Regions from separate parts of the Arthrobacter sp. 210 2 genome, predicted to be linked through region 2. Evidence: riboswitches for the same ligand, from Rfam matches in the RefSeq annotation. Region 2 holds a riboswitch; each other region holds the start of a gene.
The links. A riboswitch is a leader RNA that binds a small molecule or an ion and turns the genes downstream of it on or off. The one in region 2 is predicted to bind S-adenosylmethionine.
Positions count from the first base shown of each region.

Region 1: another riboswitch for S-adenosylmethionine. It lies ahead of AC5RWA_RS06445 (cobalamin-independent methionine synthase II family protein); the one in region 2 lies ahead of AC5RWA_RS10730 (DUF1737 domain-containing protein).
Region 3: another riboswitch for S-adenosylmethionine. It lies ahead of AC5RWA_RS13030 (bifunctional o-acetylhomoserine/o-acetylserine sulfhydrylase); the one in region 2 lies ahead of AC5RWA_RS10730 (DUF1737 domain-containing protein).

Region 1 is NZ_JBNHIE010000002.1:424,071-431,058, reverse strand. Features, by position in the region: gene AC5RWA_RS06455 (adenylosuccinate synthase) at 1-281, opposite strand, end outside; gene AC5RWA_RS06450 (M14 family zinc carboxypeptidase) at 541-1,602, opposite strand; SAM riboswitch class I at 1,816-1,920, shown strand; gene AC5RWA_RS06445 (cobalamin-independent methionine synthase II family protein) at 1,934-3,139, shown strand; gene AC5RWA_RS06440 (uracil-DNA glycosylase family protein) at 3,357-3,986, shown strand; gene AC5RWA_RS06435 (DUF3151 domain-containing protein) at 4,191-4,613, opposite strand; gene fbaA (class II fructose-bisphosphate aldolase) at 4,616-5,635, opposite strand; gene AC5RWA_RS06425 (putative endonuclease domain-containing protein) at 5,867-6,700, opposite strand; gene AC5RWA_RS06420 (TrmH family RNA methyltransferase) at 6,945-6,988, opposite strand, start outside.
Region 2 is NZ_JBNHIE010000004.1:252,897-259,884, forward strand. Features, by position in the region: gene opgC (OpgC domain-containing protein) at 1-1,703, opposite strand, end outside; SAM riboswitch class IV at 2,027-2,142, shown strand; gene AC5RWA_RS10730 (DUF1737 domain-containing protein) at 2,156-2,434, shown strand; gene AC5RWA_RS10735 (rhodanese-like domain-containing protein) at 2,431-2,841, shown strand; gene AC5RWA_RS10740 (O-succinylhomoserine sulfhydrylase) at 2,842-4,050, shown strand; gene AC5RWA_RS10745 (DUF1905 domain-containing protein) at 4,047-4,364, opposite strand; gene AC5RWA_RS10750 (HNH endonuclease signature motif containing protein) at 4,506-6,353, shown strand; gene AC5RWA_RS10755 (hypothetical protein) at 6,423-6,988, shown strand, end outside.
Region 3 is NZ_JBNHIE010000006.1:113,601-120,588, reverse strand. Features, by position in the region: gene metX (homoserine O-acetyltransferase MetX) at 111-1,226, opposite strand; SAM riboswitch class IV at 1,239-1,354, opposite strand; gene AC5RWA_RS13030 (bifunctional o-acetylhomoserine/o-acetylserine sulfhydrylase) at 1,538-2,863, opposite strand; SAM riboswitch class IV at 2,909-3,024, opposite strand; gene AC5RWA_RS13025 (VOC family protein) at 3,190-3,828, shown strand; gene AC5RWA_RS13020 (HNH endonuclease signature motif containing protein) at 4,117-5,625, shown strand; gene AC5RWA_RS13015 (CPBP family intramembrane glutamic endopeptidase) at 5,705-6,484, opposite strand; gene AC5RWA_RS13010 (DeoR/GlpR family DNA-binding transcription regulator) at 6,639-6,988, opposite strand, start outside.

The DNA of each region.
Region 1 (6,988 bases), on a different contig from region 2:
GAGGTGTCTGCGCCGCGGGCCTGCAGTCCTTCGATTTCCTGGAAGAGCGCTTCGAGGTTCACCACGCAGCCGTTGCCGATAATGGGAACCGCGTTGGGGCTGAGAATGCCTGCCGGCAGCAGCTTGAGTTCGTACTTTTCACCGCCTACGACGACGGTGTGCCCGGCGTTGTTGCCGCCGTTGGGCTTGACGACGTAGTCAACGCGGCCGCCCAGAAGGTCAGTGGCCTTGCCTTTTCCTTCGTCGCCCCACTGGGCTCCTACGATCACAATTGCTGGCATGGGATCCTCCCCCATTCGTTCGGGCTGCCCGGGTCCGGCCATGGAGGTGGCTTGCCCGGTGCGGCGCCGTTCATGAGAATGCCCCGAATGGACCGGCCGTCGCTGGTCCGCGGGACGGGGCAGCGATGCAAGAGTTCCGGGGCTCTTACCACCCAAGTTTAGCCGATGAGCGACTTTGTCCACTCGTTGGGCCGCCGCGGTCCTTCTTGCAGGGTAAAGGACTCCTGCAGGCAAGGACCGCGGCGGGTGGGCGTTATGGTTACTCGCCGTCGGCTTCCTCGCCCGGCCGGGACGTCTGGGTGGCAAGGCTGTCCCAGAAGGAGGTGTCGGCGTCGGCGATGGAGCCGTCCGCAATTGCTGCCGCGGTTGCAGTCAGCGTGGTCACGGTCTGCTGGATCAGGTAACCGTTGCTGCGCAGGCCCAGGGCGACGCCGTCCGCGTAGTGGTCGGACATGCCACGCATTTCGAAGAGCAAGGTTGCGATATCGTACTCAACGGCAATCCCATTGCGGCTGATGGTTTCGGCGCTGCCACCCACATACTTGCCCAGGTGGCCCCAGCCGGTGGAGTCGACGTTGTTAAAAACCACGGCGCCCAGCTGCTTGGACTTTTCCACCACGGCAGGATCGGCGTTGGGTGTGGTGGGGTACAGGATGGACCCCGAGACCAGCTTTCCGTCGCGTTCGCTGCGTGTGCCCTGGTGGTGCAGGTCGATCATGTAGTCCACCGTGTATTTGCGCATCACATTGTTGTGCAGCGCCTGGGTTTCCGGCTGGACCTTGTCTACGTGGTCGCGGTTGAGGTCCACTTCCTCGGCGTTGTAGCGGGTCATGTTCCGGTCGCCCTTGGCCAGGTAGTCATCCAGCGGGAAGTTCACGTCCCCCATGGCGCCGTCCGCGTTGAGCATTGGAACGATCAGGATGTTCACACCGTCCAGGATGTCCTCCGACTTGCCCGTCCCGAGGTGCTTGACGAATTCCAGGGCGCCCTCGGTGGTGAGCTGCTCATTGCCGTGCTGCTGCGTGAGGTACAGGATGGTGGGTTTCGCCGGGTCCGAAATGTACTTGACCAGGTGGATGTCGCGTCCCTTGACGGTCTGCCCGATGACCTCAAGCTCCATGGCGGACTGGCGGGCATCCTGGTCCTTCAGGAAGGAAACCATCTGGTCATAGGTGGCCAGCTTCGAGGTGGTGATTTGGCCGTTGCCGTCGTAGTTGGGACCTTCGCCCACCGAATGGGCGAGCGGTGCGGGTCCTGCCACAACGGCAAGAGCAAGGGCTCCGGCGGCCAGGGTCCTGAAAGTTGCCAGGGTTTTTCTCACGGTGCGTTACCTCTTTCGAGTGCATTAGGTGCGTCCAGCCCGCTATGTCCCCCATTGCCGGCTGTGACATCAGCCAACCGTGCTGGACAAAACCTGTCAATGGACATGACGGTTATCCGCACCCAGTTATTACGAATCGAAAGCTGTCAACGCGGCGCGACATATGGCGAAGCGAATTTGCTCCCGCCCGCAGTGCTGGATTTAAGTGAGAGTGAACCATCCGGAGCGGCCAAGAGACCTGGCTCAATGACGCCGCAGCAACCCGTCAGGGCAGGACGTCCTGCCCGCAGAAGGTGCTACTGCCAGGACCGATGGAAAGGAAAAATCCAGCATGTCCCTGAATACCGACCACATCCGCGTTACCCACGCAGGTTCCTTGCCGCGCACGCCCGAGCTTATCGCCGCCAACGCGGCGCGCGAGGAAAACCCGGCCGACGTGGAGGGATACAACGAACTCCTCACCGCTTCCGTTGTGGACCTGGTCCAGCGTCAGCAAAGCCTGGGCATCGATATTCCGAACGACGGCGAGTACGGCCACGCGATGTCCGCCGCTGTGGACTACGGCGCATGGTGGTCCTACTCATTTGCCCGGATGGGTGGCCTGGAACTGGACAATGACGCCACATGGGCCGTTGAACCGAAGGAATCCACCCCCGGCAACGTCCAGCTGACGGGATTCATCCACCGCCGCGACCGCGTCCTTTTTGCCGAGGCCTACAACGATCCCACCAGCGGCATCTTCACCGGCGGCGCGAAGCCGTTCCCGAAGGTCACGGGACCGCTGGTGTACACGGGCCAGGAGGCGGTGGCCTCGGACATCGCCAACCTCAAGGCGGGCCTTGCCGCAACCGGATTGAAGGAAGGATTCGTGGCAGCGCTCTCCCCCGGCAGCGCATCACGGATCACCAACGAGTACTACGCCACGGAGGAGGAGTATATCTACGCCTGCGCGGACGTACTCCGCGAGGAGTACAAGGCCATCGTGGACGCCGGCCTCACGTTGCAGATCGATGATCCCTCCATTGCTGAGAACTGGGACCAGATCAGTCCGGAACCCACCGTTGAGGACTACCTCAAATTCACGCAGATCCGGGTGGAAGCGCTGAACTACGCCCTCCGCGGCCTTCCCGAGGAGCAGGTGCGCTTCCACCTCTGCTGGGGCTCCTGGCACGGCCCCCACACCACCGACCTCCCGTTCGCGGACCTGGTGGACACAATGCTGCAGATCAACGCCGGCGGGTACTCCTTTGAGGCCGCCAATGTCCGCCACGAACACGAGTGGCGGGTGTGGGAGGACACCAAGCTTCCCGAGGGCAAGGTCATCATCCCCGGCATCGTCTCGCACGCCACCAACGTGGTGGAGCACCCGGACCTCGTGGCAGACCGCATCGTCCGTTTCGCCGAGGTAGTTGGCCGCCAGAACGTCATTGCGTCCACGGACTGCGGCCTGGGCGGGCGCGTCCACCCCCAGATCGCCGTCGCCAAGCTTGAAGCACTGGGAGAAGGCGCCCGCCGGGCAACCAAGCGGCTCTGGTAACAGCCGCCCCTTCTCCGCCAGCCAGGACCGCCGGTTCCCTGCTCCACAGTATTGGATGCAGGGGACCGGCGTTTCGTTTCTCCGGGCTTGCTAAACTGGAACAGGCCGACCCGGAATCGGTCCACCCCATCTCAACCGCCGCTCATGTGTGGCGCCTTCGTGCGCCCATATCCGCCGGCGGCAGCACCGCCAATCCCCGCAGGAGATCCAGCACTACATGACAGCCCTGGCCCCCGAATCTTTCCATGAGCAGCTCCTGAGCCGCCGCTACGAACCCAATGTTGCCGCCGTCAATGAACTGTGCGATTCCCTGCAGGAGACCCGGCCCGGCACGGTAGTGCCCTACGTCGACCCCATGCATGACGTGGACGAATGCCGCATTATCAGCCTCTTCTCGAACATCGGAGGGGCCGACGAGTCCGGCTTCATCACCCCGGGAGACCAGGACGCCGCTACCCGGATGCTCGGCATCCAGTGGAAGCTGGGCCTTCGCCCCGAGTTTGTCATGCCCTGGAACGTGCATCCCTGGCATGTCCCGGGCGAGGTCAACGGGAAGTTCACCCCGGACCAGATCCAGGCCGGCCTCAAGCCGCTGCTGAAGTTCCTGGCGCTGGTCCCGCGCGCCTCGGTGATCGTGGCCCACGGCACCGAAGCCAACCGCCTGGCCAACCTGCTGCTGAAGACCGAGGTGCCGCTGCTCTGGCGCCGCGGCCTGAAGACCTACAAGGTGCGGTCCCTGAGCGGACGCGCTTTCGCCGGTTCCCCGGCCCGCCAGGAGGAGTACCTCGAGGACATGCGCGTGGCCTACGCCGACGCCATGGCCCGCACCGGCCTCCAGAAGTCATAGGCATCAGACTGAGCCTGACCTCCGGTGATTGAGCCTGTCGAAATCAGGTTTCGGCAGGCTCAACCATCGGGCAGTACGACGGCGGGCGGTCACTTTTCGTGTGGAAGGTGACCGCCCGCCGTCGTACTTTAAACGCAACGCAAGGTCACTTTCGGCCCAGTCCGGTGCCCGGAGAGGGCTAAAAGTGACCCCGCGTTGCTTCTGCTACTTGCCTTCGATGGCTGCCTTGGCAGTGGGGTCCGAGTCGTTCAGGAACTTCTCGATCCGCTCCGGTTCCTCCGCCTCGCCGATCGCGGCCGCGGCACGGCCCAGCGAGTACAGCGCACGGAGGAAGCCACGGTTGGGCCCGTGCTCCCACGGGATGGGCCCCACGCCGCGCCAGCCGTTGCGGCGCAGCGAGTCCAGGCCGCGGTGGTAGCCCACACGTGAGTAGGCGTAGGAATCGATGGTGCGTCCCTCAGCCCAGGCCTCTTCCGCCAGCACGGCCCACAGCAGCGAGGAGGTGGGGTGCTTTTCCACGAGGTCCAGGGCTTCCTGGCCTGCTTCCAGCTGCTGGTAGACCTCGGTCTCGGCAGGCAGGAGCGTGGGCTCGGGGCCCATCAGGTTCTTGCGGAACTCGTCTGACATTCCTAGAAGGTCTTTCCGGCCGAGCCGAGCTGCTTGGTGGCTTCCACGACGCGGGCTGCGAGGCCGGCTTCGGCGGAGGCGCCCCAGACGCGGGGGTCGTAGGTCTTCTTGTTGCCCACTTCGCCGTCCACCTTCAGGACACCGTCGTAGTTGCGGAACATGTGGTCCGCCACGGGGCGGGTGTAGGCGTACTGGGTGTCGGTGTCGATGTTCATCTTGATGGTGCCGTAGGACACGGCGTCGGCGATTTCCTGGTCCGAGGAGCCGGAGCCGCCGTGGAACACCAGGTCGAACGGGCTGTCCTTGCCGATCTTGGCGCCCACCTGGGCCTGGATGTCCTTGAGGATCTCCGGGCGAAGCTTGACGCCGCCGGGCTTGTATACGCCGTGGACGTTGCCGAAGGTCAGCGCGGTGATGTAGCGGCCGTTCTCCCCGGAGCCGAGGGCCTCAACGGTGGCCAGGGCGTCTTCGACGGTGGTGTACAGCTTTTCGTTGATCTCGTTCTCGACGCCGTCCTCTTCGCCGCCCACGGTGCCGATCTCAACCTCGAGGATCATCTTGGCCGCCGCGGTGCGCTCCAGCAGTTCGCGGGCGATCCGCAGGTTCTCCTGCAGGGTTTCGGCGGAGCCGTCCCACATGTGGGAGTTGAACAGCGGGTTCCGGCCGGCCTTGACCTCAGCCTCGGATGCGGCCAGCAGCGGCAGGACGAAACCGTCCAGCTTGTCCTTGGGGCAGTGGTCGGTGTGCAGGGCGATGTTGACGTTGTAGTTCTTCGCCACTTCGCGGGCGAACGCGGCGAAGCCCAGGGAACCGGCCACCATGTCCTTGGTGGAGGCGCCGGACCAGTACGCGGCGCCGCCGGTGGAGACCTGGACGATGCCGTCGGACTCAGCCTCCGCGAAACCGCGCAGCGCGGCGTTCAGAGTCTGGGAGGACGTCACGTTCACGGCCGGGAACGCGAAGCCGCCTGCCTTCGCGCGGTCGATCATCTCGGAGTAGATCTCTGGGGTTGCAATGGGCATGCTGACTCCTATGCTGAGTTTTGTCTGTGGGGCTGGTAACCCGTAGACCGCTGTACGGCTAGGCACCATCCTAGTCATTACCGCACTGGGTGTGCTCCTGGTTACGCCCCGCCCGCACCCTCGCCCCGCAAGCTCGGCCAGGGAACCCTGCGGGCGTGCGCCCACCGCCCGGCCGGGCCTGGGCTTACTCGAGATGGCAGTTCACGGCAATGACGGGCCGCGCGTCTGCCGTTAACTGTCATCTCGCGTCCAGCCCCGGCTTTGCAGTGCCCGCCGGACCCTGGGTACGACGGCGGGATGGTCACCTTCGAGATGATGTTTGCCGATCCTGACCTCCAGCCAGCCGTGGATCTCGGTCCGGTCCTGCCGATTGATATCCCTCAAATGCTGTTCCGTGCCGGCATGATGTCCGCCGTCGTACTGCAACGCGATACCCCAGCGCGGATAGGCCGCATCCGGCCACAGGACCGGGACGCCCCGGCTGTCAAACAACACCTGGTTCAGGACGGGTTCGGGCAGGCCTGCATCAACGAGCGCGAGGCGCATCCTGGTCTCAGGGACCGAGTCGCTGCCCACGCGGACCAGCTCAACTGCCTCCCGTGCTGAACGGATACCCCGCATGCCACGGTGCCGCCCGATAACATCGCGCAAGTCATCGATACTGCATATAGCGGCCCTGGGCATCGGAAATGCAGGCCCGTGGCAGCAGACCAAATAGTCGCCAACGGCTACCAACTCCTCCACGGTCAGCAGACCAGCTAGGTCCAGCCACGTCCGCGCAGGCGACGTGAGCCGGACGCCGTCGTACTCCAGCACCTCGTCCGGGAAGAATGTCAGCACGTGTCCAACCACGTTGGCGCGGCGCGGGAAGCTGAAGCCCCGCCGCCGGGCAAGGTGGATCCGCCAATCGCCGCTGTGCGTGGCGGGCAGCGGCGCACTCCAGACGCGGGCGGCCGACAACGACGTGAGGATGGAGGTGTCGTCAAGGTCCGTGTAGGCACGCAAAGCTGCTGATCCCGTGGCGCCCGATTGCACCGGCACCCGGATACCCCGTGAAACCGTCATCAGGTCCTTTGCCGCCGTGCGGGTACGTGTGACTCCGGCCTTGTCCGAGGCCCGAAGGGAAAATGAACCATTGTTCAAATGGTCGGGAAGGATGGCCCTGCGCATCCCTCATTCTGGCTCGTTCACGGAGCCAGGATAGGAGTTATCCACAGCCTGGGTGCCCTCCGCCCCGCGAGATGGCACTTAACGGCAGTTCCGGCCGCTTGGACTGCCGTTAAGTGCCATCTCGCGGGAAGGGGCGGTACTAGGTGAGCTGGTTGAAGACGTGCCGCCGCACCCAGGCGTGCA
Region 2 (6,988 bases):
TAAAGTCCCATCACGTTGAACTGCCACGGGCCAAACTGCAGCAGCAGGATGGCAGGGAGCACCTGTGGCGGCACCGGGAATTGGAACAGGGACTCCATGCCCGCGTAGAGGTCGTAGGTGCGTCCCGCTCCGTCGTGCCCCGCGCCGCCGGTTCCCTGGTCCACGAAGGTGGTCAGGGCGTCGGTCCGGAAGATCGGCAGCAGCGAGGCCAGGAAGACGCCGATGAGGACTATCAGCGCGGTCAGGTAGAGCTTGCCCGCCCTCCGCGAGGTGTGGTCCACCACCGTTCCGAAGTCGTCCTTGGCCCTGGGCCCGTACACCATGCCCACCACCAGGCCGGAGAACAGGACGAACAACTCGGCGCCTGAGACGAACCCCACCGCTTCCTGCGTGAGCAACTGGAACAGCGAGGTCATGCCCAGGTGGTTGACCACAACAAAAACAATGGCCAGGCCGCGCAGCATATCCACCCGGGAATCCCTGCTGGACGGGTCTGAGTATCCCCACGCCGTTGCGGCATTGACCCGGCGGGGAATCTGCCACAGGGCAACCAGGAGGATGAGGAGCGCCGCACCCACTGTCCACGCAGCCGCCCCGGTGAGGGTGTTTGCCCGCACGAACGCACTGCCGGAGCTGACCTCGGTGACGGGGCCGGTGACGATGGGGGACGCTTCCAGCCTGCCCAAGGCGGCCTTGGCGATGCCGGGGTTTCCGGTGAGCGGCCAGTCGATGCTTGCCACTCCGGTGTCCCGGGTACTGGTGCGCTCATCCCACACCACCGCCCCTGTCATGCGGAACCCGGCATCAGTGGCAGTCCCCACCACCTGGTCCCACCAGCTGGTTTTGATGTCCGCTTCCGGGGCTCCACCGGAAGCCGGGCTGTAAAACGCGGCGGTCTGCAGGAGGAACGGCTTGTCGCGCCCCTCCGAATAGGTGGCGTAGAAGTTTTCCCCGCCGGAGGCCGTCAGCATCTCCTGCAGCTCCCCCGCGCGGGGGACGGTATTGACCGCGGCACCGCCGGCAGTGTCGTCGTGATAGGCCGTCAGGCCCACCCAATCCACCGCATCGTCCCCGGGATAGTAGGGGGCGTAGGCTGCATCTGCGCCGTCCCACTGGCCGTCACCGTTGGTGTCAAGCAGCGCGAACCCTTCACTTCCCTGCGCAGGCGCGTTCCGGTTCCGGCCGAACGGATAGTCCGTGCCCAGGTACGGTTCCCAGACCATCACCGTGCCGCCGCCGTTGGCCTCCCGGAACGCCGCCGTGACGGCCTGGAACGCTGCGCGGTAGGCAACGGGCTGCTGTCCCCATTCAACCCAGCTTGCGTTCATGTCCGGGGCAAACCGGATCAGCAGCTGGCCCTTGAAGGTGGAAGCAAGCTCCCGCACCTCGCCTGCGAAGGCTTTCGCGGCCGCGCCGTCAATCTGATCCAGCGGCACCGTGGGTTTCACCGTGAGCATCGCGTGGGCGCCCTGAAGTGAGGACTGCTCCAGGAAGCCCTCGATGTCGTCCTCCTCGGACGGGCGGTAGGGGAAGGCAATGTCATGGCCAAAAACGGCCGGCGATGCACCCAAGCGGCCCGCGAAATCGGCGGCGGTATCCTCGCCCCATTCAAGGACTGTGCCCAGCAGCGGCTTCCCCTCTTCCGGAAAGCTCCTTGCGGCTTGTGCGGGCGCGGCAGGCAGCACTACGGCGATGAGTGCCATCAATACCACCGCGAGGAATACCAGGGTTTTCCGGTGGAGGGGCACGCTGGATGAACCGGCGCTGACTCGAGGCACGGTTGTGCACATGCTGATGGGACCCCCACTGCTGACGACCTGGTGACGGGGCGTTGCCCCACGTGAACTCTATCGGGACGCAGGGCCGGCGCACGGTAAGGAAAGCGCGCCCACCTGCGGTGATACCGCCGTCGGACGTCCCCTCGCTTAAGTGCGCAGCGCCGCACGCTGCGCACCGTATGGTTCAGTTACGGAACATGACGACGGCGGCGGTGCGGCTCCGCCTGCCAGATGTTACGTTTTTGGGGAGTAATGAGTACCGGCGCCAAGCCCTGACTGGCCGGTCGGCAACCCTCCCTTTCGCGGCGGGGTGCCTCAGGTGAATACTCGGCATATCGACCGATTCGAGCTGCAAGCGTGAGAGAAGGAGATCCGTCGTGTCTGACGCACCTGCCCCTGAAGAGAGACTGTCGTACCGGCTTGTCACCGGCCCGGATGACAGGTCTTTCTGTGAACGGATTTCCACCGCCCTGGCCGAGGGCTATGTCCTGCACGGCAGCCCGGCAGCAACGTTCAACGGCACCACCGTCATCGTTGCCCAGGCCCTGGTCCTGCCGGCGGCCATCGCCTCGGCGGATGCCGCCGTCGCGACCGCCGTGGACAACCTGGAGTCAGGCACCGAAGACCTCGAGTTCGACGGCGAGGGCCACGCATGAGCTACGCAGGAGACCTGACGCCTGAGGAAGCCTGGGCCAAGCTGGAGCAGGGCGCCATCCTGGTGGACGTGCGCACCGAGGGCGAATGGGCCCACATCGGCATTCCGGACACCAAGGCCACGGACAATGATCCCCTGTTCATCCAGTGGACGTTCCCGGGCGGCATTCCCAACCCCGATTTCATCAAAGACCTGAGCCAGCAGGCGCCGGAGGACAACGGGACCGAGCTGCTGTTCATCTGCCGCTCCGGCCAGCGCTCCATCTCCGCGGCCATCGCCGCCACCCAGGCCGGTTTCACCTCGTACAACGTCCTGGAGGGCTTCGAGGGTGAGCCGGACCGCTACGGCGAACGCACCGTCAACGGCTGGAAGAACCGCGGCCTGCCGACCAACCTGGGAAAGAATTAAGTGACCTTCAATAACGACGCCGCCGGCTGGAGCCCTGACACCCAGGCCGTCCGCGGCGGGCTGGACCGCACCAACTTCCAGGAAACCAGCGAGGCCGTGTTCCTGAACTCGGGCTTCGTGTACGAATCCGCTGCCGCCGCCGAGCGGGCATTCACGGGTGAGGACGAGCGCTTCGTCTACTCCCGGTACGGCAACCCTTCGGTGGCCACGTTCCAGGAGCGGCTCCGCCTGCTCGAGGGCACCGAGGCGTGCTTTGCGACGGCGTCGGGCATGTCCGCCGTCTTTACTGCCCTCGGCGCGTTGCTGGCTGCCGGCGACCGCGTTGTTGCCGCCCGTTCGCTGTTCGGGTCCTGCTTCGTGATTTTGAACGAAATCCTGCCCCGCTGGGGCGTGGAGACGGTCTTCGTGGACGGGCCGGACCTGGAGCAGTGGCGTGAGGCCCTGTCCCAGCCCACCACCGCCGTCTTCTTCGAATCGCCGTCCAACCCGATGCAGGAGATCGTGGACATCGCCGCGGTCAGCGAACTCGCGCACGCCGCGGGTGCCACCGTCGTCGTCGACAATGTCTTTGCCACTCCCCTGCTGCAGCGCTGCGGCCAGCTCGGAGCCGACGTTATCGTCTACTCCGGCACCAAACATATTGACGGCCAGGGCAGGGTGCTGGGCGGCGCCATCCTGGGCACCAAGGAATTCATCGACGGACCCGTCAAGCAGCTGATGCGCCACACCGGCCCGTCGCTGTCTGCGTTCAACGCGTGGGTCCTCACCAAGGGCCTGGAGACCATGTCCCTGCGCGTCAACCACTCTTCCGCAACCGCCCTGCGCCTCGCCGAGTGGCTGGAGCAGCAGCCCGCGGTGAGCTGGGTGAAGTACCCGCTCCTGAAGTCCCACCCGCAGTACGAGCTTGCGGCCAAGCAGATGCGCGCCGGCGGTACGGTGCTCACTTTGGAGCTTGCTCCGTCCGGCGGCCGGTCGGGCAAGGAAGCCGCCTTTGCGCTGCTGGACGGGCTGCGCATCATCGACATCTCCAACAACCTTGGCGATTCCAAGTCCCTGATTACGCACCCTGCAACCACCACGCACCGTGCTATGGGGCCGGAAGGCCGTGCCGCCATCGGCCTGAGCGACGGCGTGGTGCGGCTGTCCGTGGGGCTTGAGGACGCCGACGACCTGATCCGGGACCTGGAACAGGCCCTCAAGCAGATCTAGTTCTGTGGAGCATTGTCCGGCTGGAAGTCCAGCCGGACTTCCACGGTGTCCCCGGCGCCGATCCCGGCTTTGTCCCTGACGGTTTTCTTGACCGGCAGGAGATAGGTGCCGCGTTTGGTGTCGGGGAACAGCGAGGTCTGCCAGGAGTGGCCTCCGATATCGGCTGTCACCTTTACCGCTCCGAAGGCCCTGCTGCTGGCAGCGGTCCGCTCCTTGATGTCATCCGCCACGTCCGCAGGCAGGGTGACGAAATGCCAGCCCGCTTCGCCGGGATTGAGCCATACCTCGGCGTGGATTTCGTACGACGGCGTCACGCGCCTGAGTATGCCACGTCGCGTTCCCGGCGCGCTACGACCGGCGGCCCTGCCAGTTAACGGCCAGGCACCGGTTACCCTGACCACCGGGCTGGATGGGCTGCCCCATGCTTTGTCAGACCCTCCTGTCATAGTTTTCCTATGGCGGGCAGGGCGGCATTGGAAGCGTTGGAGGTCCTTGAGGCGTCCCTTGCTGAGCTGGGTGCTGTGCTCCGTGGGACCGGTACGGGCTTTGATCCGTTGCGGGAGCAGGCTGATCGGAGCCTGGACGGGCTCGCCGGGGTGGCCCGGCTCGAGGCCGGGACCGCTGCGTTGAAGGTGCATCTGGCCGCAGGGTATGCAGAAGCGGCCAAGGCTGTGGCGTCACGGGCCACGGTGCCGTGCGGGGCGATGGCGCAGGAAGCGTCGATGGTCGCCGAAGTCGCCGGTGTGTTGACTATTGGTGCGCGGGCTGCCGGTGTGCTGCTGAACGAGTCGCAGGTGCTGGCCAATGTTTTGCCGTTGACCCTGGCGGGGTTGCAGGACGGGAGCCTGTCGTGGGCGCACGCGAAGGCGATGGTGGAGGAAACCGCCACCCTGGATCGGGCCGGGGCCGCCGCGCTGGAGGCGCATTTCCTGGGCCCGGACGCACCGAACCCGGCACGCGGGTGTGCGGGGCCGGGGGAGTTGGTGCCGCACCGGTTCCGGCACAAAGCCCGGACCTGGCGCGAACGCCACCACCCCGAATCCCTTGAAAAGCGCCACGCCAGGAGTGTCGCGGAGCGGCGGGTCGAACACCGCCCGGACCTGGACGGGATGGCCTGGTTCCACGCCTACCTGCCTGCCGACACCGCGTCGGCGATGTGGAACCGCACCACCGCCCTGGCCCGGGGACTGCAGGGCCCGGACGAGTCCCGCACCCTGCCCCAGCTCTGCGCCGACATCTTCGCCGACGCCGTCCTCAGCAACGGACAGGACGGGCGCAACGGGCAGACCGTGCAGGATTCCGGCGGTACGGTTGCGGAGGTCCGCACTCCGCACGCGGAGGTCCTGGTGACGGTGCCCGTGTTTTCGCTTATGGGTCTGACGGATGAACCGGCCATGCTTGACGGCCACGGCCCGATCCCCGCATCGATGGCCCGGAAGCTCGTCGCGGACGGTGCCGGCTCGTTTTACCGGGTGCTGGTGGATCCGCGGGACGGGGCGCCACTGGAAATCGGGCGCACCAGTTACCGGGTTACGAAGGCTATCCGCCGCTGGCTGCGTTTGAGGGACGGGAAGTGCACGTTCCCGGGTTGCAGCAACAACTCCCTGGACAACGAGGCAGACCATTTGTTGGCGTGGCATCACGGCGGGACCACCGGGGTCAGTAACCTGGGCCAGCCCTGCCGCAAACACCACCGCCTCAGGCACACCAGCGGTTGGACACCCACCCCGGCCACGAAACACGAACCACCCGGCTGGATCTCACCATCGGCTCGGCGCTATAAGAGCGAACACCAGGACTGGGAACCACCACAATGGCCGGAAGGGTTCTGGCCCGAAGGGTTCTGGCCCGAAGGGTTCTGGCCCGAAGGGGGCGACGACCTGCAGGGTGGCATGCCTCAGCCGCGGGTTCCGCAGGACTTGCCGGTCAAAGATCTTCCCCCGCTCGGGAATCTGATGTATCCGGCCCCTCCACCAGAGGAACCATCCGGCGACAACTTCCTGGACATCGACGAACTGCCACCCGACGATCCACTGTTGGAGGAGTTCTACGCCATGCCCCTTGTCCTGCCGGAGGACCCGCTCCGGGTTTTGATGTACCCGGCACCTCCACCAGAGGAACCACCTGGCGACAACCTCCTGGACATCGACGAACTGCCACCCGACGATCCACTGTGGGAGGAGTTCTACACCATGCCCGTTGTCGCGCCTGAGGACCCCTGCAGAGACTGGGAACTCCTACCCTCCTGGGTGCCTGTGCCGGCAGGCCACAGGACCGTTGACCCAATATCGAGCAAGGAGTAGCTTCGGCCTCATCTGGCCGATACCAGTGCTTCTTTCCACGGCCAGGGCGGGAGTCAAAGGAGTCGGGTTGTGAGCCAGCTGGAACCGTACCGCCGGGCAGGAACCGTTATCGCCGCTGCGAGCGTGTGCTGGGGGCTGGGAATCGCCATGGTTGGCAATGTCCACGCCATCCATGACCCTGCCGTCAGGCTGTCTACCCTGGAACGCCACCGCGGCCTCTGGATTCTGGGCCAGTTCCTGGCCGCTGCCGGCACCGCCGCGGCCCCCCTGGGCTTCGCCAGGTTTGCCCAACAGCTCGGGCGGACCCAACAGCACCAGTCCGGCCCGGTGAAGGACTCCGGAGCCGGACCCGGACCAGCGCAAAAGCTGGCCATTGCGTCGGCCGCTGCATTCCTGGCGGGCAGTCCCATGTTCGTCGTGACCCTCGCCGGACGGGCCGTTGACATCGAACGTTTCGCTTACCGGCGCGGCCCGGCCTGGCCATTCCTCAGCTATGCGTGCCTGCAGACCTTCGGCATTGGCGCGCTGGGCGGAGCCCTCCTGCTTTCACCGCTCAAAGGGCCCACGGCCACAGGCGCAGCCGCGAGTGCCCCGCTTTTCGCCGCCATTCTCCTGCGCTACAAAGACCTCCCGCC
Region 3 (6,988 bases), on a different contig from region 2:
ACGAACCGCCGGGTCCCATTGAGTATGGTCCGCCTGTCAGCCCAGCTCAACGGCGAATCTCGCAGAGCACATCTGCATAAACGCACATCCGGGCAAAGGAGGGAGCAGTGCTACTCGGAAAGATGCCTCTGGAGCTGCGGTCCCAGCTGGCCGATTTCGGTTAGGAACCCGTCGTGGCCAATGGGCGCCTCGATCAGGTGGACGTCCACATCCCCCGGAAGCGCCCGGGCCAGCTCACGTGACTGGGACGGAAAGTACAGGCGGTCGGAGTCCACGGCGGCAACAAAGAAGCGGGCTTGGCTGGCGGCCAGTGTTTCGGCCAGCGTGCCGCGCCCCCGGCACACGTCATGGCTCATCAGCGCCTCGGTGATGGCGATATAGCTGTTGGCGTCAAACCGCTGCACCAGTTTGTTGCCCTGGTGGTCAAGGTAGCTCTCAACTTGGTAGCGTCCGCGTTCCGCCAGGCACTCACCCTGCAACGGCGATTCGGGAGCCTGCGGGGCACGGCCGAACCTGCCTTCCAGCTCGGCGGCTGAGCGGTAGGTGATGTGTGCGATGCGCCGTGCCAGTGCCAGTCCGGCCTCGGGGAAAGGGCCGCCGTAATAATCGCCGCCGTTGAAGTTGGGGTCCTGCCGGATGGCGAGGGTCTGCGCCTGGGCGAAGGCGATCTGTTCGGCCGTGCTGGCGGCCCCTACGGCGAAGACCGCGCAGCGCTGCACGCGCTCCGGGTAGGTGACAGCCCATTCGAGTGCGCGGGCGCCGCCCATCGAACCGCCCAGGACGGCAAACCAGCATTGGATGCCGAGCTGGTCAGCCAGCCGGGCCTCCGCCACGGTGCTGTCCCGCAGGGTGACCAGGGGAAAGCGGGAACCCCAGGGGTTGCCGTCGGGGGCAGGCGAGGACGGGCCGGTGGATCCGTAGCAGCCGCCCACGATGTTGATGGAGACAACGAAGAAACGGTCTGTATCCACGGGTGCGCCGGGTCCGGCCAGCTGTTCCCACCAGCCCGGTTCGTCGGTGTCGCCCCGGGTCACGTGGGTGCTGCCGGTGAGGGCATGTTCGATCAGGATGGCGTTGCTGCCGTCCGCGTTGAGGGTGCCCCAGGTTTCGTAGGCGAGCGTCACCTCCGGAAGATAGCCGCCGGCCTCAAGTTCCAGGCCTCCAATGGAGGCGTAGCGGACAATCCCGTGTTCGGGAACGGTGGTACGGGTGACGGTAACCGTCATGGCAAGACCTCTTCTACGCGCTTGCCTGCCGTCGAATGACCGGCAGGCCAGGTCTTCACCCGGGGCACCCCACCGCGGAAGGAGGGTTGCCGGCCAGCAAGCCGGGGCTGTCACTGGCACTCATGACCTGGTTCGAGTGTACGAAACACCACCCGTCCCAAGCCAAGAGTGTGACTGGTTGTGACTTCCCCGGCCCGGGCACGCCGGCCCTGGCTGCCTGTTTGCTGTGGAGGCTGCCTGTTTGCTGTGGAGGCTGCAGCTGCCTGCCGCTTGCCTGCCTACGTGCCGGCCGGCGTCGCGCCTTGATCTGGTCAGGCGCCCGACGCCGCCTTTGCTGCCCGGAAGCCGGCCTCGAGGTCGGCCAGGATGTCGTCGATGTGCTCAATGCCCACCGACAGGCGGACCAGCCCGGGGGTCACGCCGGCCACGGCCTGCTGCTCCGGGGAGAGCTGGCTGTGGGTGGTGGACGCCGGGTGGATGACCAGGGACCTGACGTCCCCGATGTTGGCTACGTGCGAGTGCAGCTCCAGGGCGTCCACGAACCGCTTGCCGGCCTCGGCACCCCCGGCCAGGTTGAAGGACACAATGGCACCGGTGCCCTTGGGTCCGTACTTGCGGCCGCGCTCGTACCAGGGGCTCGAGGGCAGGCCCGCGTAGGCGACGGATTCGACGTCGTCACGCGCTTCCAGCCAGCGGGCAACCTCCGCGGCGTTGGCCACGTGGCGTTCCACGCGAAGACTCAGCGTCTCCAGGCCCTGGGAGATCAGGAAGGCGTTGAACGGCGAAACAGCAGAGCCCAGGTCCCGCAGGAGCTGGACGCGTGCCTTAAGGATGTAGGACAGGTTGGCGCCCAGGGCGCCGCCCTCCCCGAGGTCACGGCCGTAGACCAGCCCGTTGTAGGTGGGGTCCGGGGTGTTGAAGCCGGGGAACCGCTCCGGGTCCTTGCTGAAGTCGAACTTGCCCGAGTCCACGATGACGCCGGCGATGGCCGCACCGTGGCCACCCAGGTACTTCGTGGCCGAATGGACCACGATATCCGCGCCCCACTCGAGCGGACGGATCAGGTACGGCGTGGACAGCGTGTTGTCCACGATCAACGGCACACCTGCTTCATGGGCGGCCTGGGAGACGCCTTCGATGTCCAGGACATCCTGCCGCGGATTGGACACCACCTCGGCAAAGAAGAGCTTGGTGTTCGGCTGCACGGCGGCGTGCCACTGGTCCAGGTTGTCCGGATCCGCCACGAACGTGACGCTGATGCCGAACTTCTTCAGGGTGTGGGCGAAAAGGTTGTAGGTTCCGCCGTAAAGGCTGGGGCTCGCGACAATATGATCGCCGGCCTCGGCAATGTTCAGGACAGCGAAGGTCTCGGCTGCCTGTCCGGAGCTGAGCAGCAGGGCTGCCAGGCCGCCTTCGAGGCTGGCAATCCGTTGCTCCACCGCGTCCTGGGTCGGGTTGCCGATGCGCGTGTAGATGGGCGCCAGTTCCGCCAGCGCAAACCGGTTCGCCGCGCTCTCCGCGCTGGGGAACACAAAGGACGTGGTCTGGTAAATGGGCAGCGCACGGGCTCCGGTGGCGCTGTCCGGCTCCTGTCCGGCGTGGATCTGGCGGGTTTCGAAGGACCATCCGTTGGACATTCAAGGCTCCTTTGACATGGGCCCGGGGCAGGCTGGGAGCACCACGGGCCGCGCTTGCCATCCGGCCGTTGCCGGACAGCCAGGTCCTCACCCGGGGCACCCCACCGCGGATGGAGGGTTGCCGGCCAGCGAGCCGGGGCTTGGCGCTGGCGCTCATGACCTGAGCTCAGTGTAGGAACATTGCCGGCCGGCCGGACAGCATTGTGACGAACATAGTCCTGCAGGTTTCGCCGCCTGATGGTGGCCCGTGAAGGGGTTGACCTCGGAAAATCCCAGTAAGGCAACCCTTAGCTGAGAGCCCGATCACAAAGTGCCAAGATGTTGGCATGCGCATGGATCACGTCTCTTACGCCTGTGAACACGATGGCCTCGCGGCCACTACCGAACGTATTTCCTCTGCCCTCGGCGTTGAGGCAGTGAAAGGCGGGGTACACCCCCGGTTCGGAACCCGGAATATGATCATCCCGCTCGCGGGACACAAATACCTCGAGGTGGTGGAGGTCCTGGACCACCCCGCATCGGACAAGGCACCCTTCGGGCAGGCAGTACGTGCCCGTTCGGCGGCCGGCGGCGGATGGATGGGCTGGTGCGTCGAAGTGGACGACCTCGCCCCCTTCGAAGAACGCCTCGGACGCTCCGCAGTGAACGGCAACCGGAAATTCCCGGACGGCCGTGAACTGGTGTGGAAGCAGATCGGCATCCTGGGGCTCATTGCCGACCCCCAGGTTCCGTACATGCTCAAGTGGGAGGGCGACCCCTCCCTGCACCCGTCCAACGCCTACGACAGCAACGTCAAGATGAGCTGCCTCACCATTGCCGGTTCGGCTGCCCGGGTCACCGAGTGGCTGGGCGAACCGGTGGAGAAGCCGTTGGAAGACGTGGCCGTGGAGTGGGTGGCGCCGCACGGGACGCCGGGCATTCTGTCAGTTACGTTCGAAACCGCCAGCGGAGCCGTCACAATCTGACCTCCTGCTGCGTGGTCCGGTGCTGCCGGGTCACGCAGGGGCACCCCCTGGGTTCCCTGTCCGACCATTCTTCGGCCGCCATCAGCATGTGACAACGAAGTCACCTGCCGATGGCGGCCGAATCCATTTCCTGGCGTGCCCGGTCTTGGCTTGCCGGTTCCTTGGTTTGCCGGGTTCTTGGATTGCCGGGTTCCAGACGGTCGCAGACAGCAAGGGTGGAATGCGTGCTGGACCCGGCATGCTGAAATCCCTCGGTGCTTTGTCAGACCCCCCTGTCATAGTTTTCCTATGGCAAGCAGGGCGGCATTGGAAGCGTTGGAGGTCCTTGAGGCGTCCCTTGCTGAGCTGGGTGCTGTGCTGCGTGGGACCGGTGAGGGTTTTGATCCGTTGCGGGAGCAGGTTGATCGGAGCCTGGACGGGCTCGCCGGGGTCGCCCGGCTTGAAGCACGGACCGCGGCGTTGAAGGTGCATCTTGCGGCAGGGTATGCAGAAGCTGCCAAGGCTGTGGCGTCACGGGCCATGGTGCCGTCCGGGGCGATGGCGCAGGAAGCATCGATGGTCGCCGAAGTCGCGGGTGTGTTGACTATTGGTGCGCGGGCTGCCGGTGTGCTGCTGAACGAGTCGCAGGTGCTGGCCAATGTTTTGCCGTTGACCTTGGCGGGGTTGCAGGACGGGAACCTGTCGTGGGCGCACGCGAAGGCCATGGTGGAGGAAACCGCCACCCTGGATCGGGCCGGGGCCGCCGCGTTGGAGGCGCACTTCCTGGGCCCGGACGCATCCAGTCCGGCTACCGCGCCGGCGCCGGGTGAGTTGGTGCCGCACCGGTTCCGGCACAAGGCCAGGATCTGGCGGGAACGCCACCACCCCGAATCCCTCGAAAAACGTCACGTCAGGAGTGTCGCGGAGCGGCGGGTGGAACACCGCCCGGACATGGACGGGATGGCCTGGTTCCACGCCTACCTCCCGGCGGACACCGCCTCGGCGATGTGGAACCGCACCACCGCCCTCGCCCGGGGCCTGCAGGGCCCGGACGAGTCCCGCACCCTGCCCCAGCTCTGCGCCGACATCTTCGCCGACGCCGTCCTCAGCAACGGCCAGGACAGGCAGGGCGGGCAGACCGTGCAGGATTGCGGCGGTACTGTTGCGGAGGTCCGTGCCCCCCACGCGGAGGTTCTGGTTACGGTGCCGGTGTTCTCGCTCATGGGGTTGACGGATGAACCGGCGATGCTCGACGGCCACGGACCCATCCCGGCCTCGATGGCGCGGAAGCTGGTCGCAGACGGGGCTGGCTCGTTTTACCGGGTGCTGGTGGACCCGCGCGACGGGGCGCCGCTGGAAATCGGCCGCACCAGCTACCGGGTCACCAAAGCGATCCGGCGTTGGCTGCGGTTGAGGGACGGGAAGTGCCCGTTCCCGGGCTGTTCCAACAACTCCCTGGACAATGAGGCAGACCATTTGCTGGCGTGGCATCACGGCGGAACGACCGGGATCAGCAATCTGGGCCAGCCCTGCCGCAAACACCACCGCCTCAGGCACACCAGCGGCTGGACACCCACTTCGGCCACCAAAAACGGACCACCCGGGTGGATCTCACCATCCGGCCGTCGCTATAAGAGCGAACACCAGGACTGGGAACCACCATACTGGCCGGAACAACTCAGGCGCGAGCTGCATCGGAAGCGGAAACGGAGACAACTTTCGCAGCGGAAGCGAAACGTGCACCGGCCGCTGTCACTGACCAAGCGTGCTCCCTACGGCTACCCGGACCTTTGCTACAAAGGGCTGTCCCCGGGGTGAGGAAGGCCTGTTGCGTGTCCTGCACGGGACCGGAAACTGAGCAACGGCCCGCTTGTGCCCCGCCCGTCGTCGTGCCCGCCTAGCCCAGGCCCATGGACCTTCCGAAGAGGCTGAAGCCGACAAAAGCGACGATGTCCAGCAACGCATGCGCAATGACCAAGGGCATGACGCGCTTGGTCCGGGTGTAGAGCCACGCGAAGACAATACCCATGACCACATTGCCGATGAACGGCCCGAAGCCCTGGTACAGGTGGTAGCTTCCACGCAGGAGGGCGCTGGCGGCAATGGACAGCGGCACGCTCCAGCCAAACTTTCCGAAGCGGTTCAGCAGGTAGCCCACCACGATGACTTCCTCCACCACGGCATGCCGGATGGCGGACAGGATCAGGACCGGCACTGTCCACCAGTAGGCGTCCAGCGCACTGGGAATGATCGCGGTGGTTATCCCCAGCGCCCGGCCCGCGGCGTAGAGGCCGAGCGACGGGATGCCGATCAGGGCCGCCAACCCCACCCCCTGCATCATGTCCATTCCCGGCCGCGCAAAATTGAAGCCCAGCTTCCGGAAGGCTGAGCCCTGATTGCCAACATCTCCGGACGCCGCCTGCCGCTGGTCAGTAAGGAAATAGATCACCAGCAGCACCGGAACCAGCGCGAAAATGATGTCCAGCAACTGGTAGGTCAGGTCGAAATACTCGCGCGCACTCTGGGAGCGGTTCAGCGTTGAGGTGCCCTCGGCCAGCGGCGCTCGGGTCATCTTGTCCAGGAGCTGCACCACGGAGTACACGGCGGACTGGCCGAGGGAGAGGCCCAGCACAATCCAGACTTCGAACTTCAGGCGGCGGCGGGAGGGAACCAACATGTACCCATCTTGCCTGCAGTTGCTGGGTCAAGCCTGACCCAGCAATCCACGCGTGGCGCCGGCGGTATTCGGAGGGCGGTGTGCAGGCCTGCAGTATCAAGGCCGGAGGTATTGAGGCTGGGGCTATTCAGGCCTGCCGTATTGAGCCGGGAGTTCAGCTGGGCGCGACGATAACTTCGGTGCCGTTGGCCTCGAAGGCCGCCTTGTCCCGCGGCGAGATCCCGGCATCCGTAATCAGCCGGGTGAAGTTGTACCCGTCCATGGTGGCAAAGGCCCGGACGCCTACCTTGGAAGAATCAGCCAGGACATAAGACACCCGTGCCCGGCTCGCGAGCAGCGCGTTGACCGATGCCTCCCCCTCGCCGGTGTTCGTGGGCCCCACTTCCGGGTCGATGCCGTTGACCCCGATGAAGGCGATGTCCAGCACTACCTTCTGCATGATGATGTCCGTGTAGGGGCCCACCAGCTCGTAGGACCGGGGGTTGAGGATGCCGCCGGTCACCA